3 regions of the Janthinobacterium sp. GW822-FHT07A03 genome follow, and region 1 is predicted to be linked to each of the others. Evidence: predicted binding sites of a transcription regulator. Region 1 holds the regulator's gene; each other region holds the start of a gene.
What was found. Region 1 encodes LexA, which represses DNA repair genes until DNA is damaged. Its sites were predicted from a motif close to ACTGTATNNNNATACAGT; they were not measured.
Positions count from the first base shown of each region.

Region 2: imuA (translesion DNA synthesis-associated protein ImuA) is a predicted target of LexA. The motif match lies at 2,429-2,446, and genes of this name have one in related genera.
Region 3: AC1RJW_RS06360 (putative DNA modification/repair radical SAM protein) is a predicted target of LexA. The motif match lies at 1,152-1,169, and genes of this name have one in related genera.

Region 1 is NZ_JBXAKW010000001.1:323,956-328,361, forward strand. It holds gene purF (amidophosphoribosyltransferase) at 1-19, shown strand, start outside; gene AC1RJW_RS01460 (cystathionine gamma-synthase family protein) at 89-1,330, shown strand; gene lexA (transcriptional repressor LexA) at 1,396-2,031, opposite strand; gene rpsF (30S ribosomal protein S6) at 2,307-2,696, shown strand; gene priB (primosomal replication protein N) at 2,717-3,016, shown strand; gene rpsR (30S ribosomal protein S18) at 3,042-3,332, shown strand; gene rplI (50S ribosomal protein L9) at 3,360-3,815, shown strand; gene AC1RJW_RS01490 (replicative DNA helicase) at 3,951-4,406, shown strand, end outside.
Region 2 is NZ_JBXAKW010000011.1:16,168-20,573, forward strand. It holds gene AC1RJW_RS26195 (hypothetical protein) at 710-1,486, shown strand; gene AC1RJW_RS26200 (hypothetical protein) at 1,483-1,728, shown strand; gene imuA (translesion DNA synthesis-associated protein ImuA) at 2,486-3,229, shown strand; gene AC1RJW_RS26210 (Y-family DNA polymerase) at 3,246-4,406, shown strand, end outside.
Region 3 is NZ_JBXAKW010000002.1:75,896-80,301, forward strand. It holds gene modB (molybdate ABC transporter permease subunit) at 1-265, opposite strand, end outside; gene modA (molybdate ABC transporter substrate-binding protein) at 285-1,043, opposite strand; gene AC1RJW_RS06360 (putative DNA modification/repair radical SAM protein) at 1,185-2,417, shown strand; gene AC1RJW_RS06365 (UdgX family uracil-DNA binding protein) at 2,414-3,826, shown strand; gene AC1RJW_RS06370 (hypothetical protein) at 4,009-4,353, opposite strand.

The DNA.
Region 1 (4,406 bases):
CGCCACCACCGAAGGGTGATGTGGAGCCCGGCTATGGCCGGGCTTTTTTTTATCTGATATTTCTCGCTGCCTTGCGCGCCACTTGATTATGAGCAACAACAAAAACTACGGCTTTACCACCACCATCCTGCATAACGACCGCCGCAAGGGCATCGAGCATGGCTCGCTGCACAAGCCCGTGCACACTTCCGTTGCGTTTGGTTACGCCGACGCGCGCCAGCTCGCCTCCGTCTTCCAGGGCAAGGAGCCGGGCTTCCGCTATGGCCGCCAGGGCAACCCGACCGTCTCAGCGCTGGAAGACAAGGTCAACAAGATGGAAGACGGCGTGGCGACCCTGTGCTTTGCCACCGGCATGGGCGCCATCGGCGCCGTGGTGCAGTCCTTGCTGCGCGCGGGCGACCATGTCGTGTCGTCGGCCTTTCTGTTTGGTAATACCAACAGCCTGTGGCAAACGGTGACGGGGCAAGGCATCGGCGTGTCGTTCGTCGATGCCACTGATGTGGCGAACGTGGCGGAGGCCATCACGCCGGCCACGCGAATTGTTTTTGTGGAAACTATTGCCAATCCTCGCACGCAGATCGCCGACCTGGCAAAAATCGGTGACTTGTGCCGCGAGAAGGGTATTTTGTACATCGTTGACAACACCATGACGACGCCATACCTGTTCCGTCCGAAAGCCGTGGGCGCGGGCCTGGTGGTCAATGCGCTGACGAAATCCATCGGCGGCCACGGCAATGCCCTGGGCGGCAGCTTGACGGATACGGGTGTGTTCGACTGGACGCAATATCCGAATATTTTCGAGAATTACAAAAAAGCGGCGCCCACGCAGTGGGGCATCGCGCAAATCCGCGCCAAGGCCTTGCGCGACTTCGGCGCCTCGCTGGGGCCGGAAGCGGCGCACCATATCGCCGTCGGCGCGGAAACCATGGCCTTGCGCATGGACCGTACCTGTTCGAACGCCCTGGCGCTGGCCACCATGCTTGCCGCCGATCCGCGCGTGGCAGCCGTGCATTACCCGGGCTTGCCGTCGCACCCGCAGCATGCGCTGGCGACGGACTTGTTCCGCAGCTATGGTTCGCTGTTCAGCTTTGAATTGAAGGATGGCATCGACTGCTTCGATTTCCTCAATCGTTTGAATCTGGCCATTCCAGCGAGCAACCTCGGCGACACGCGCACCCTGGTCATTCCCGTCGCCCACACGATCTTCTATGAGATGGGTGCCGAGCGGCGTGCCAGCATGGGTATCGCCGAATCGCTGATCCGCGTCTCCGTCGGCATCGAGGACGAGGTGGATCTGCTCGAGGATTTCCGCCAGGCACTCGATGTATAAGTCGCCGGACAAATGAAAAGGGCCGCAACAGTCATGTTGTTGCGGCCCTTTTTGTGTGCAGTCGTTTAATGCCAGCTGCGCATCAAGCCCACGGCCAGGCCTTCCAGGGCGAATTCGTCTTCCGGCGACACGGTAATGACCTTGAAGTCGGGGTTTTCCGGCAGCAATTCGATGACGGAGCCCGTCTTCTTGTAGCGCTTGACGGTGACTTCGTCACCGATGCGGGCGACGACGATCTGGCCGTTCTTGGCGCTGTCGACCTTCTTGACGGCCAGTAAATCGCCATCCATGATGCCGGCGTCGCGCATGGACCAGCCGCGCACCTTCAGCAGGAAGTCGGGCTTGGCCGAGAACAGGGCCGGGTCCACGTTGTAGCTCGCTTCCAGGTTTTCCTGCGCCAGGATGGGCGAACCGGCCGCCACCCTGCCGATCAGGGGCAGCGACATCAGCAGCGCCGCCGGCACTTTCGATGGCGGCGCTTCGGCCGCCGCGCCGATCAGGCGGATGCCGCGCGAGGTGCCGGGCGAAATCTCGATGGCGCCCTTGCGGGCCAGGGCCTGCAAATGCTCTTCGGCCGCATTGGCCGATTTGAAACCCAGTTCATTGGCGATTTCGGCACGGGTGGGAGGAAAGCCCGTGTTTTCAATCGCGTCCTTGATCAGGTTCAGGATTTGTTCTTGTCGTGCTGTCAGCTTGATCATGAGCGGTGGGTGCATACTGAAATGCTGTCTATATGAACAGTCTGTATTTTTGTACAGTATCGTCCACTATGCAAGGGGATTTCCGTGTTTTCGGCGAATTTCGCAAGAAATACTTGTCCGCGGTCGGAAAGTGCGGTGGCGCGCGGCCTTTTCGGGCGCTGGTGCAAGCAATGATTGAAACGTTTGCAAAAGGCGGTTATAATCTTCGGCTGACCTTCCCACACCCGTCTTGACGCCGGGGTGGGCGATTATCAATCCGACCTGAAGGAGTTTGCATGCGTCATTATGAAATAGTCTTTATCGTCCATCCGGACCAAAGCGAGCAAGTGCCCGCGATGATCGAACGCTACAAAGCCAGCGTAACCACCCGCGGCGGTTCGGTTCACCGCGTGGAAGATTGGGGCCGCCGTCAAATGGCTTACTCGATCCAAAAGCTGCCTAAAGCACACTACATCTGCCTGAACATCGAATGCGACAACGAGACCCTGGTCGAGTTGGAAACAGCATTCAAATTCAATGATGCCGTGTTGCGTCACCTGACCGTTAAAATGAAGAAAGCTGAAACAGCTCCTTCGCCGATGATGAAATCGGTACAACGCGAAGACGCGGCCAAAAGCCACCGCACCGAAGCACCAGCAGCCGCTCCAGCCGCAGCAGCAGCTTAATTCTTGACCAGGATCGTGCGCTGAACCAGCTACAAGTCACCGCCATCATTGCCGAGCGCGAAATATTGCGCTATACCCCGGCAGGGCTGCCGATTGTGAATGCAGTATTGCAACACAGTTCGCAGCAGATGGAAGCAGGGATTGCCCGTTTGACCGAGTTTGATGTTGCCGCGCTAGCCGCTGGCGAAATTTCAGGCAGGTTCAGCCAGGCAAGCTTGGGCGGGGTGTATCAGTTCACGGGTTTCCTGGCCAGGAAGAGCCGCAACAGCAAGAGTTTGGTGTTTCACATCATTGATTTTAGTGCAGTCAATTCTGACTAGCGCATTTTAGATACAGGAGCCTGACATGGCATTCGGTAAAAAGTTCGACAAAAATAAGCTCAAGCTTAAAGAAAAACGCAAACAGCAAAACCCTTTGTTCAAACGTAAGAAGTTCTGCCGCTTCACGGCAGCTCACGTTGAGCAAGTCGACTACAAAGACGTCGACACGCTGAAAGACTTCGTCCAGGAAAACGGCAAGATCATGCCAGCACGCCTGACCGGTACCAAAGCGCACTACCAGCGCCAAGTCGACACCGCAATCAAGCGCGCTCGCTTCCTCGCGCTGCTGCCATACACCGATCTGCACCACGCTTAATCGGTCAGATATTCCTGGAGAAGAACTATGCAAATCATTCTGTTAGAAAAAGTTGTAAACGTCGGTAACCTCGGCGAAGTCGTCAAAGTCAAAGACGGTTACGCACGTAACTTCCTGATCCCGCAACGCCTGGCACGTCGTGCTACGGCAACCGCTGTGGCTGAATTCGAAGTCAAGCGCGCCGAACTGGAAAAAGCTGCTGCCGCCAAACTGGCCGCATCGCAAGCCCAGGGCGAAAAACTGAGCGGCCTGACCGTTCAAGTTGCTCAAAAAGCTGGCGTCGATGGCCGTCTGTTCGGTTCCGTCACCAACTTCGACATCGCTGAAGCGCTGACCAAGCAAGGTTTTGCTGTTGAAAAAGCACAAATCCGCATGCCTACCGGCCCGCTGAAGATCGTTGGCGAGCACAACGTTTCGGTTGCTCTGCACACCGACGTGGTCGTGGAAGTTGTTATCGCTGTCGTTCCAGACGCGAACGCGTAATCGTCTGCGGGCCTGGCCCGCAAGCGCTACCGCACTATGAAAAGCCGGGTTCGCCCGGCTTTTTTGTGGCCTTTTTTTCGCTCATTTTCAGCCCTTTATTTTTGCCAGTACGCCGAAGCGGGTATAATTCGCGCCATGAACGCCCCCTCTGATCCGCAACTGGATTCCCTCCGTATTCCGCCGCATTCGATCGAAGCAGAACAATCCGTTATCGGTGGTCTGCTGCGCGACAATGCCGCCTATGACCGCATCGCCGACTTCATGCATGCGGAGGATTTCTATCGCTATGACCATCGCATCATCTTCGAGCAAATCGTCAAGATGGTTAACGCTTCCAAGCCAGCCGATGTCATTACTGTTTTTGAAACCCTGACCCAGCTCGGCAAGGCCGATGATGTGGGCGGACTCGCTTACCTGAACGCCATGGCGCAAAACACGCCATCGGCCGCGAACATCCGGCGCTATGCCGAGATCGTGCGCGACCGCGGCGTGCTGCGCAAACTCATCACCGTCGCTGACGATATCTCCGGCACGGCCTTCAGCCCGCAAGGCAAGGAAGTCAAGCAGATGCTTGACGAGGCCGAGTCGAAG
Region 2 (4,406 bases), on a different contig from region 1:
TTTTTCTGTCTACCGCTACATGTCTTGGGCATACCAGTACATTCAAGTGTAGCCGGCGAGCCGGGAAGATGTTGGCACCGCATTGCCAGTAGCTGCTGGACGGTAACTTTCGGCGCATTTCTTTGTGCCGGATCGAACACAAATGCCGCTGTTGGTCCATTTTTGCCGGACAGGAGACGTTCACGTTTTGCCGCGGTCACCCACCAGAGCAACTACGAAAGGGTACGTTGCTGCGCAGTTTGTCGAACGGATAGCGTGCGATCTCGTAGCTGGCTGATCCAATGACGAGATCGGGTCTGACCTGTCGATCTCCCCTGCCCTGCAGCGACTCATGCCGCGCGCCAGCAAAAGCAGGCCTTCCCTGGCTATAGCTGCCGGCGAAGGATGGTTTATCCGATCGAGGCAGCAGCAGAACGCCTGCTTTTGCGCGCTATAGCGGCACAGTTGGCTACGATAAACTAGCCCGTCATCTGCTTCGTGCGCTCGGCCGGATCGGGGACTTTGCACGCTGGCGTTGGAGTTGCGATCACGGCTGACGCGACATGACACCTGACGGTATCACGCCAAAGCAGAAGCTTGCCGTGGTCGCTTAACCTCGACTTTTAGCGCGCTCTAAGACTGGGGGGGATTACCGGTAGAGCCGCCCCCTGGCTTAATCGGGATTCCAATATATTGACTGGACGCCTGCCGATCTCAGTACAATGCCTCGATGAATGCGAACGATCCCTTCGACCGCGACAACTTGACCCCTGCAGAAACCCTTCTTGCCGGGCAGAAGATTGCCCGCGACTATTTTCAGGGCGAGCTGTATCAACGCGATGGCGTTTCCCGCCTCGAGGGAATCACTATCGATCAACTCGACGGCGCCAGGTTGGACCTCGACGAATCTGAGACCGGCAGGCTGTTCATGATCCCGGATGGCTCCACTGTGTGGGCGCTCGAAGTAAGGGAGCACGGCGAGGCGCCTGCCGGCTTGGACGTCGTGTCGAACAACCTCTTCATGGCCGAAGACGAGACCACCAGTGTCATCGCCTATAGGGATGACGAGGGCACATCCCTGCGCGTCGACGCGCTCTATATCCGCCGACTGATGCTCGCCGCCGACGCGCCTGAACGCATGGCCACGGTCGCATTCGGCCTGATGGCTATCTCTGCTTACCGGCTAGGCTTTGACCACATTTCGCTTTTCGCAGCTGGAAACGGACCGATCGACCCAGACGACCCGGACGGTTTCGTTGGATTCGCTGAATGGCCGAAATTCGGGTTTGACGCACCACTCGAACCGGCCGAACTGAACATGGCACCATCCGAGCTCCTGCGTGCTTGCCGGACGGTCCAGGAAGTTATTGCTGTGGACCAAGACTGGTGGAATGTACACGGCAGGGGCCGGGATATGCGCTTCGACTTGAGCGCCGACAGTCGAAGTTGGGCGATTCTGCTAAACTACCTGTATCAATCACTCCCTCTACCGGAGATTGAACCATGACCGCCTTGAAGAAAACGCCTCTGCCCCAGAACAGTGCCTACAAATTGGCAGCGGCCGCTCGCCGCGCCAAGGTTGCTTCCATGAGTGCGCCGATCATCGGTGAAGTCAAGCCATCCCAGGGCCGGATCCGGGTCACGCTGGGTGGCAAAGCCATCAGCCGGGATGCCCGTTCGGGCGTGTTCGGACCGTCTTCGATCGACATTCCGGAATTTTCCAGCGTCCGGAAGCCCAAGCCAGCATGATGAAGCGGCCAGTGGCCGCTTTTTTTTCGCGCGCGACACCCCTCCGGCAGCGCACAACCGTCATGCTCCAAGACGGCCAAGGATCCAAGGAAGCTATATAGCGACGTTCTCTGCCGCGCAGACAACTCCTCCTAGGAGGAGTATCGTTTTCCCGAATAAGCTCAACAGATAGCCGATCCAGTACTTCTGTATACCAGCCAGGTAGGTCACTTCGTCCTTGGCGCTCCAGTTTTTTTTGCTGTCATATTTTTAATATCCTCCGCTTGCGCCGTTTCGCCGGCTCACGTCCATTCTGGCGTCACGACACGATCCATGCGCACTTGCATCGTTCGGACTGTAGTGTGCCAAAAGCCCGCTGGCGTGGTTGCCCCGGGTTTCGTGCTCGCGATGCATGAATCGCCACCAGTAACTTAGACTCTCCTCATCCATGGTTTTCGGACGATGAACAACCGATGGATCGTGTTGGGGCCCTGAGTGTCTTGCCAGGCGCCTGGCCTGCGATCTCGTCGCTGCCTGATCCAACGACGAGATCGGGTCTGACCTGTCTATCTCCTCTGCCCTGTAGAGACTCCTGCCACACGCAAGCAAACCATGTTTGAGCTTCGGCGGGTCACCTTGACTCTTTCGTGCCATCGCATCTGTTAATTTTGACAATTCAAGAAACTCATGGACCTTGCAGTTTTTGACGTCCTCAGCATATACTGTTTTTATGTACAGTAGTTTTGAGCATGATCAATAACCTCGCTCGCCAGTCGCCATGCTTTCACCGCCCCTTCAACGCACCAGCCCTACCGCATTGGCGAATAGCGCCCTGCTGCGTGACGTCTGGCGGGCAAGTGAACTGAGTCGAGGTACAACCAGCACAGTTACTACCGGTCATAGCATCTTGGATCGTGAGCTTCCGGGCAACGGTTGGCCGCAATCGACCTTCACGGAGTTGCTAGTTCAGCAAGCTGGTATCGGGGAAATGCACTTGTTGCGGCCAGTGCTGGCGCAACTGTCGCAACAACGTCGGATCGCCCTGGTGCAGCCGCCGTACCTGCCCAACTCGGCCGCCTGTAAATTCATGGATTTGAGTTGTCCGAACCTGCTTTGGATACGCGCTCCCGGCACCGCCGATGCGCTCTGGTCGACCGAGCAGATCCTGCGCAATGGCAGTTGCGGTGCGGTATTGCTGTGGCAGACGAATATCCGCGACGAAGCACTGCGGCGCCTCAATCTGGCGGCGCAGACCACCGAGACGTTCTTCTGGCTGGTCCGGCCGATGAGCGCAGCGGCAGATGCGTCACCAGCGCCGTTGCGCCTGGCATTGCGCCCTGCCGCCGGTGGCATTTCCACTCACATTGTTAAACGGCGTGGCCCACATCATGAGGCGCCACTCTTTATCCCGCTGGCTGACATGCCGGCCCGTCAACGATTTTTGGACGATCAAAATGCGGTTCTGGTTCAGCGTACACCTCCCACTGTTGCCTCTCGAATGCCTCAGGCCGCGCTGGTGTGAGCCAGGGCCGTACGCGGTGGTCGAGAATGGCCGCATCATCACAGTCTCGCAGCAAGCCTTTGCCGAAGGCGTGCGCGTCGGCATGCGCCCCGGCGGCGTGGCGGCCGTGTCGCCGGATACCGTCATCCTGGAGCGCAGCCTTGAGCGCGAACGGATTGCCAGCAATGCCATCGCGCTCGCCCTCCTCCAGTTCACCCCGGAAGTGGCGCATGCCGGCGACTTCAGCCTGCTGCTGGACGTGACCGCCAGCCTTCGACTGTTTAACGGGCGAGCCGCCATCAGCCGGCGCATTCGCGCTGCCCTGCAAGCACTGGGCGTGACCGCGCAGCTCGGCACGGCGCCGACGGCCATGGGGGCCTGGCTGCTGTCGCGCTGGCAGCTAGCCAAACGCCAGGTCATTTTGCGGCGCACGGTGCACATGCGCTCACTGGAGCGCCAGCTCGACCGCATGCCCTGCGCCTATCTGCCGAGCACGGCAAGTCACCTGGAGTGGCTAACCGACATTGGTGCCGATCATCTGGCGGCGCTACGGCGCCTGCCCCGCCCTGGCATCCAGCGCAGGATGAACAAACAAGTGCTCGATGAGCTCGACCGCGCCTATGGGCTCGCTCCTGAACTGTTTGAATGGATCGCCATTCCCGAAACTTTTTCAGCGCGCATCGAGACTTTTGACCGGATCGAACACGCCGATGCCCTGCTCGATGGCGCCACTGGCCTGTTGCAGCAATTTGTCGGATGGCTGGTCGCGCGTCAGCAGGCCGTGAGTGTTTTTGTTCTGCTGCTGGAGCACGAACGCGGCAAGACCGCGGTCCCGCCCACGCCGATCGAGATCGGATTGGCAGAGCCGACCTGGCGCGATGAACATCTGATTCGGCTACTGAAGGAGCGCCTGGCGCGCACGGAACTGGTTGCCCCGGTTATCGCCCTGCGCCTGGAAGCGCGCCTGCTCACCGCGATGGCGCCACCGACACGAGACCTGTTTCCCGAACCGGGCGGGAGCCCCGCCGACTACAAGCGCCTACTGGAATTACTCAGTGCCCGTCTTGGTAGCGACAACGTCCTCTCGCCTGTCGAGCATCACGACCATCGGCCGGAGGAAAGCAATGCCTGGGCTGCCGCCACCGAAAAGCGCAAGGCAGTCAACGCCGAGGATGAGGCGTTTGAGCGCCCGTTCTGG
Region 3 (4,406 bases), on a different contig from region 1:
ACGTAAAGATCAGGTTGATGCCGAAGTTGTCCTGCAGCCAGATGCCCAGCGTGCCGCGCCGGCCCAGCAGCACCAGCAGGTAATAGCCGAGCACGGTGGGCGGCATCACCATCGGCAGGGTCAGGAGGGCATCGAGCAGCTCGCGCCCGGGAAAACGCGTGCGCGCCAGCAGATAGCCCGTACCGATGCCGAGCAGCAAATTGAGCGCCGTGGCCCAGGCCGCTACTTTGAGCGACAGGGCCAGCGCGGTCCAGGCGATATCCATGCGAGCGCTTACCTAAAAATCAGGGCTTTTTAAAACCGTATTTGGCCAGAATGGCTTGCGCCGGCGCCGTTTGCAGGTAGCTGACGAAGCGCTTCGCTTCGGCGGCATTGCTGCTGCCCTTGATGGTGGCGATCGGGTACAGCACGGGCGCGTCGAGCGGCACCTCCAGCACCACGTTGACCTTGTCTTTCATGATGGCCGCGTCGGTGGCGTACACAAAGCCCGCATCGACTTCGCCGCGCGCCACGTAATCGAGCGACTGGCGCACGTTCTGCGTGCCGATGGCTTTCGGCTGCACGGCGTCCCACAGATTCGCCTTCTTCAGCGCGCCTTCGGAGTAACGGCCGACGGGCACGCTGGCCGGGTTGGCGATGGCCACGCGGGTCACGCCCTTGTGCGTCAGGTCCGCCAGGCTCTTGATGCCCAGCTTGCTGTCGTGCGGCACGATCAGCACCAGGCTGTTGCCGACGAAGTCCATGCGGTCGGCCGGCAATACCAGGCCCTGCTTTTGCGCCGCGTCCATGGTTTCCTGGTCCGCCGAGGCAAACACGTCCACGGGCGCGCCCTTGACGATCTGCTGCAGCAGCACGCCCGAGGCGGCGAAGTTCAAGGACACCTTGCTGCCCGGATACTGCGCCTCGTAGCTTTGCGCCGCATCCTTGAACGCGTTCGTCAGGCTGGCCGCGGCCGACACCACCACTTCGCCGGCAACGGCGGAGGTGGCGGCGGTGGCGAGGAGGGCGGCGCCAAGCAGGCGGGCGAGGGAGGTGAGGCGCATGATCGTATCCTTGTAAAGTGAACGGTGAACAAGGAGCGTAATATACACTTATATATAGCGTTCTGCCATTGCACAGATCAAGCCGGTACAAGGCCAGTTCCCTGATATACTGTATATAAACACAGTATATCGAGGTGAGCCATGGAATTGACGGACAAGCTGGAAATCCTGGCCGATGCGGCCAAGTACGATGCGTCCTGTGCCAGCAGCGGCGCACCGAAGCGCGATTCCATCGGCAAGGACGGCTTTGGCGCCGCCTCGGGCATGGGCATTTGCCACAGCTACACGCCGGACGGGCGCTGCGTCTCGCTGCTGAAGATACTGTTGACCAATTACTGCCTGTACGATTGCCAGTACTGCGTCAACCGCCGTACCTCGAACGTGCCGCGCGCGCGCTTTACGGTGGCCGAAGTGGTGAAACTGACGACCGATTTTTACCTGCGCAACTACATTGACGGCCTGTTCCTCAGTTCCGGCATCATCAGGTCGGCCGACTACACGATGGAGCAACTGGTGCAGGTAGCGCGCGAGTTGCGCGAGGTGCACCAGTTCCGCGGCTACATCCACCTGAAAACCATCCCCGACGCCGACCCGGCCCTGGTCGCGCAGGCGGGCCGCTATGCCGACCGGCTCAGCGTCAACATCGAATTGCCGACGCAGGACAGCGTGCAGAAGCTGGCGCCGGAAAAGAGCGTGCACACGATCAAGCTGGCCATGGGCGCCATCCGCCGCAAGCTCGATGAAAAGGCGGAAGAACCGCGCTCGCCCCGCTTCGCGCCGGCCGGGCAAAGCACGCAGATGATCGTCGGCGCCGACGCCAGCGACGACCAGCAGATCCTCGCCACGGCCGAAACCCTGTACGGCAGCTATAAACTCAAGCGCGTGTACTACTCGGCCTTCAGCCCGATACCCGACAGCCCGAAAAGCGTGCCGCTGGCACCGCCGCCCATGCTGCGCGAACACCGGCTGTACCAGGCCGATTTCTTGCTGCGCAGCTATGGTTTCCAGGCCAACGAACTGCTGCCCGCCAGCGGCGGCAACCTGGCGCTCGACATCGATCCGAAACTGGCGTGGGCGCTGGCGCACCGCGAACATTTTCCGCTGGACTTGAACCGCGCGGCGCAGCACATGATCGCGCGCGTGCCCGGCATCGGCCTGCGCAACGCGCAGCGCATCGTCGACCTGCGCCGTTTGCGCCAGGTGCGCTATGCCGACCTGTCGCGCCTGCGCTGCAGCATGAAAAAGATTGCCCCCTTCATCATCACGGCCGACTACTTTCCCGCGCGCGACACCACAGCCTCCGAACACCTGCGCCGCGCCATGGCGGACGCACCGCAGCAATTGAACTTATGGCCGGAGCTGCAGGCAGCATGAGTACGTTCGTGCGGCTGGCGCAATCGTTCGACGAGTGGCGCGCAGCGGCACGCGAACTGATCGCGCGCGGCGTGCCGCCTGCCGACGTGGCCTGGCAATCGCAGCCCGGCGAGGGCGACCTGTTTTCCTCCACGCCAGAGGCCACGGATACCGGCGCGCCACCGCTGCGCCTGCCCCGCCAGCTGGTGGAGCTGCTGCAGGCCGCCGCCTGTTTCAACGTGCATGACCGCTGGGCCTTCCTGTATCAGGTGCTGTGGCGCTGGCAGCTGGGCCAGCACGACGTGGTGTCCCCGGCCGACGCGGACGGCGCGCGCCTGCACGCCATGGTCAAGGCCGTGCACCGCGAGGAGCACGACATGCATGCCTACGTGCGCTTCCGCGAACGCAGCGAAGCCGAGGGCGCGCCCCGCTTCGTCGCCTGGTTCGAACCCACGCACGAGGTGCTGCCGCAAGTGGCGCGCCACTTCGCGCGCCGCATGGGCTCCATCAGCTGGATGATCGCCACGCCCGGCGCCAGCATGCTGTGGGATGGCGCCACCTTGCACGCGGGACCGGCCCTGCTGCGCGGCGCGGCCGACATCGACGATGCGGGCGAGGCCTTGTGGCTGACGTATTACCGCAGCATCTTCAATCCCGCGCGCGTGAATGCCGACTTGCTGCATAGCCACATCCCGGCGCGCTTCTGGAAAAATTTACCCGAAGGCGCCATCGTGCCCGCCATGCTCAGCGGTGCGGCCAACGGCGAGCGCCGCACGGGCCAGACGGCCAGCGTGGGACAGCGCCAGGGCGCCGCCATGATCCAGATCAACTCCGAGCGGGCCCAGCCCGCGCGCGCGACTGCCACGACGCTGGACCAGTGCCGTCGCTGCGAACTGTGGCAGCACGCCACCCAGGCCGTGCCCGGCACAGGCCCGCACACCGCCCGCATCATGCTCGTCGGTGAACAACCGGGCGACCAGGAAGACCTGGCCGGACTGCCCTTCGTCGGCCCGGCCGGTGCGCTGCTGGACCAGGCCATGCAGGAAGCGGGCATGGCGCGCGACAGCATCTATCTGACCAATGCCGTCAAGCATTTCAAGTGGGAACCGCGCGGCAAGCGCCGCCTGCACAAGACCCCGGCCCAGCGCGAGATCCTCGCCTGCCGCGGCTGGCTGGAGGACGAGCTACGAAGCGTGCAACCGCAGGTAATCGTGGCGCTGGGCAGCACGGCATTGAAAGCCGTGCTGCAGGATGGCGCGGCCAGCATGACGCCGCTGATCGGCACGCCCATCGAACACGACGGGCGCTGGGTGGTGACCGTGTATCACCCGTCGTACGTGCTGCGCGCAGCCGATGCGGCGAGCCGGCGCCAGGCCTACGCGGTGATTGTCGATGGCTTGCGGCAGGCGCAGAAGTTGCTGAAAGGCTAGTCAGAGGCGACGTCATCGCTTGCGGGTGGCGCCTGCGATGTCGTAAAGGCGATCGGATCGTCGAGACTAAAGCCCGGCGCCATTTACCAAGCGCGTTGTGCCCCCGCATGTGGCAGAAAATGACTATGACTCTATTTTTCAATAGCAATATTCATCTAGCAAAAAACTTGTTTCTTTACTTCTCACAACGAGAGCAGTTTCCACCATATCACGCCCCATCCAATGCCTGCGATAGCGAAAAAAGCGCCATGCTTGCGCAATCCCAGCCACACCAGCGTGCCAAGCAAGACATAGAAAACCACATTGGCTGCCATCGAAAAGAAGAAAATTTCCGGTTCCATCTGAGGGTTAGCCGCTGCCAACATCATTACAGACGTCGGCCAAAGCAACAGTTGCAGTTTGAACACAATGCGCTGCATATCGAAATATGGACTGTAATCAAGAAAATGCCATACAACCCGAGAAAGAAATGGAATAATCAATCCAGTCAAGGAAAAAATGGCGATTATTCTTGCAAATGACATCATGCTTCCTCACCGTTTTTTTATGAAATAAGAGTCAATACTTTCCGCATATGGTT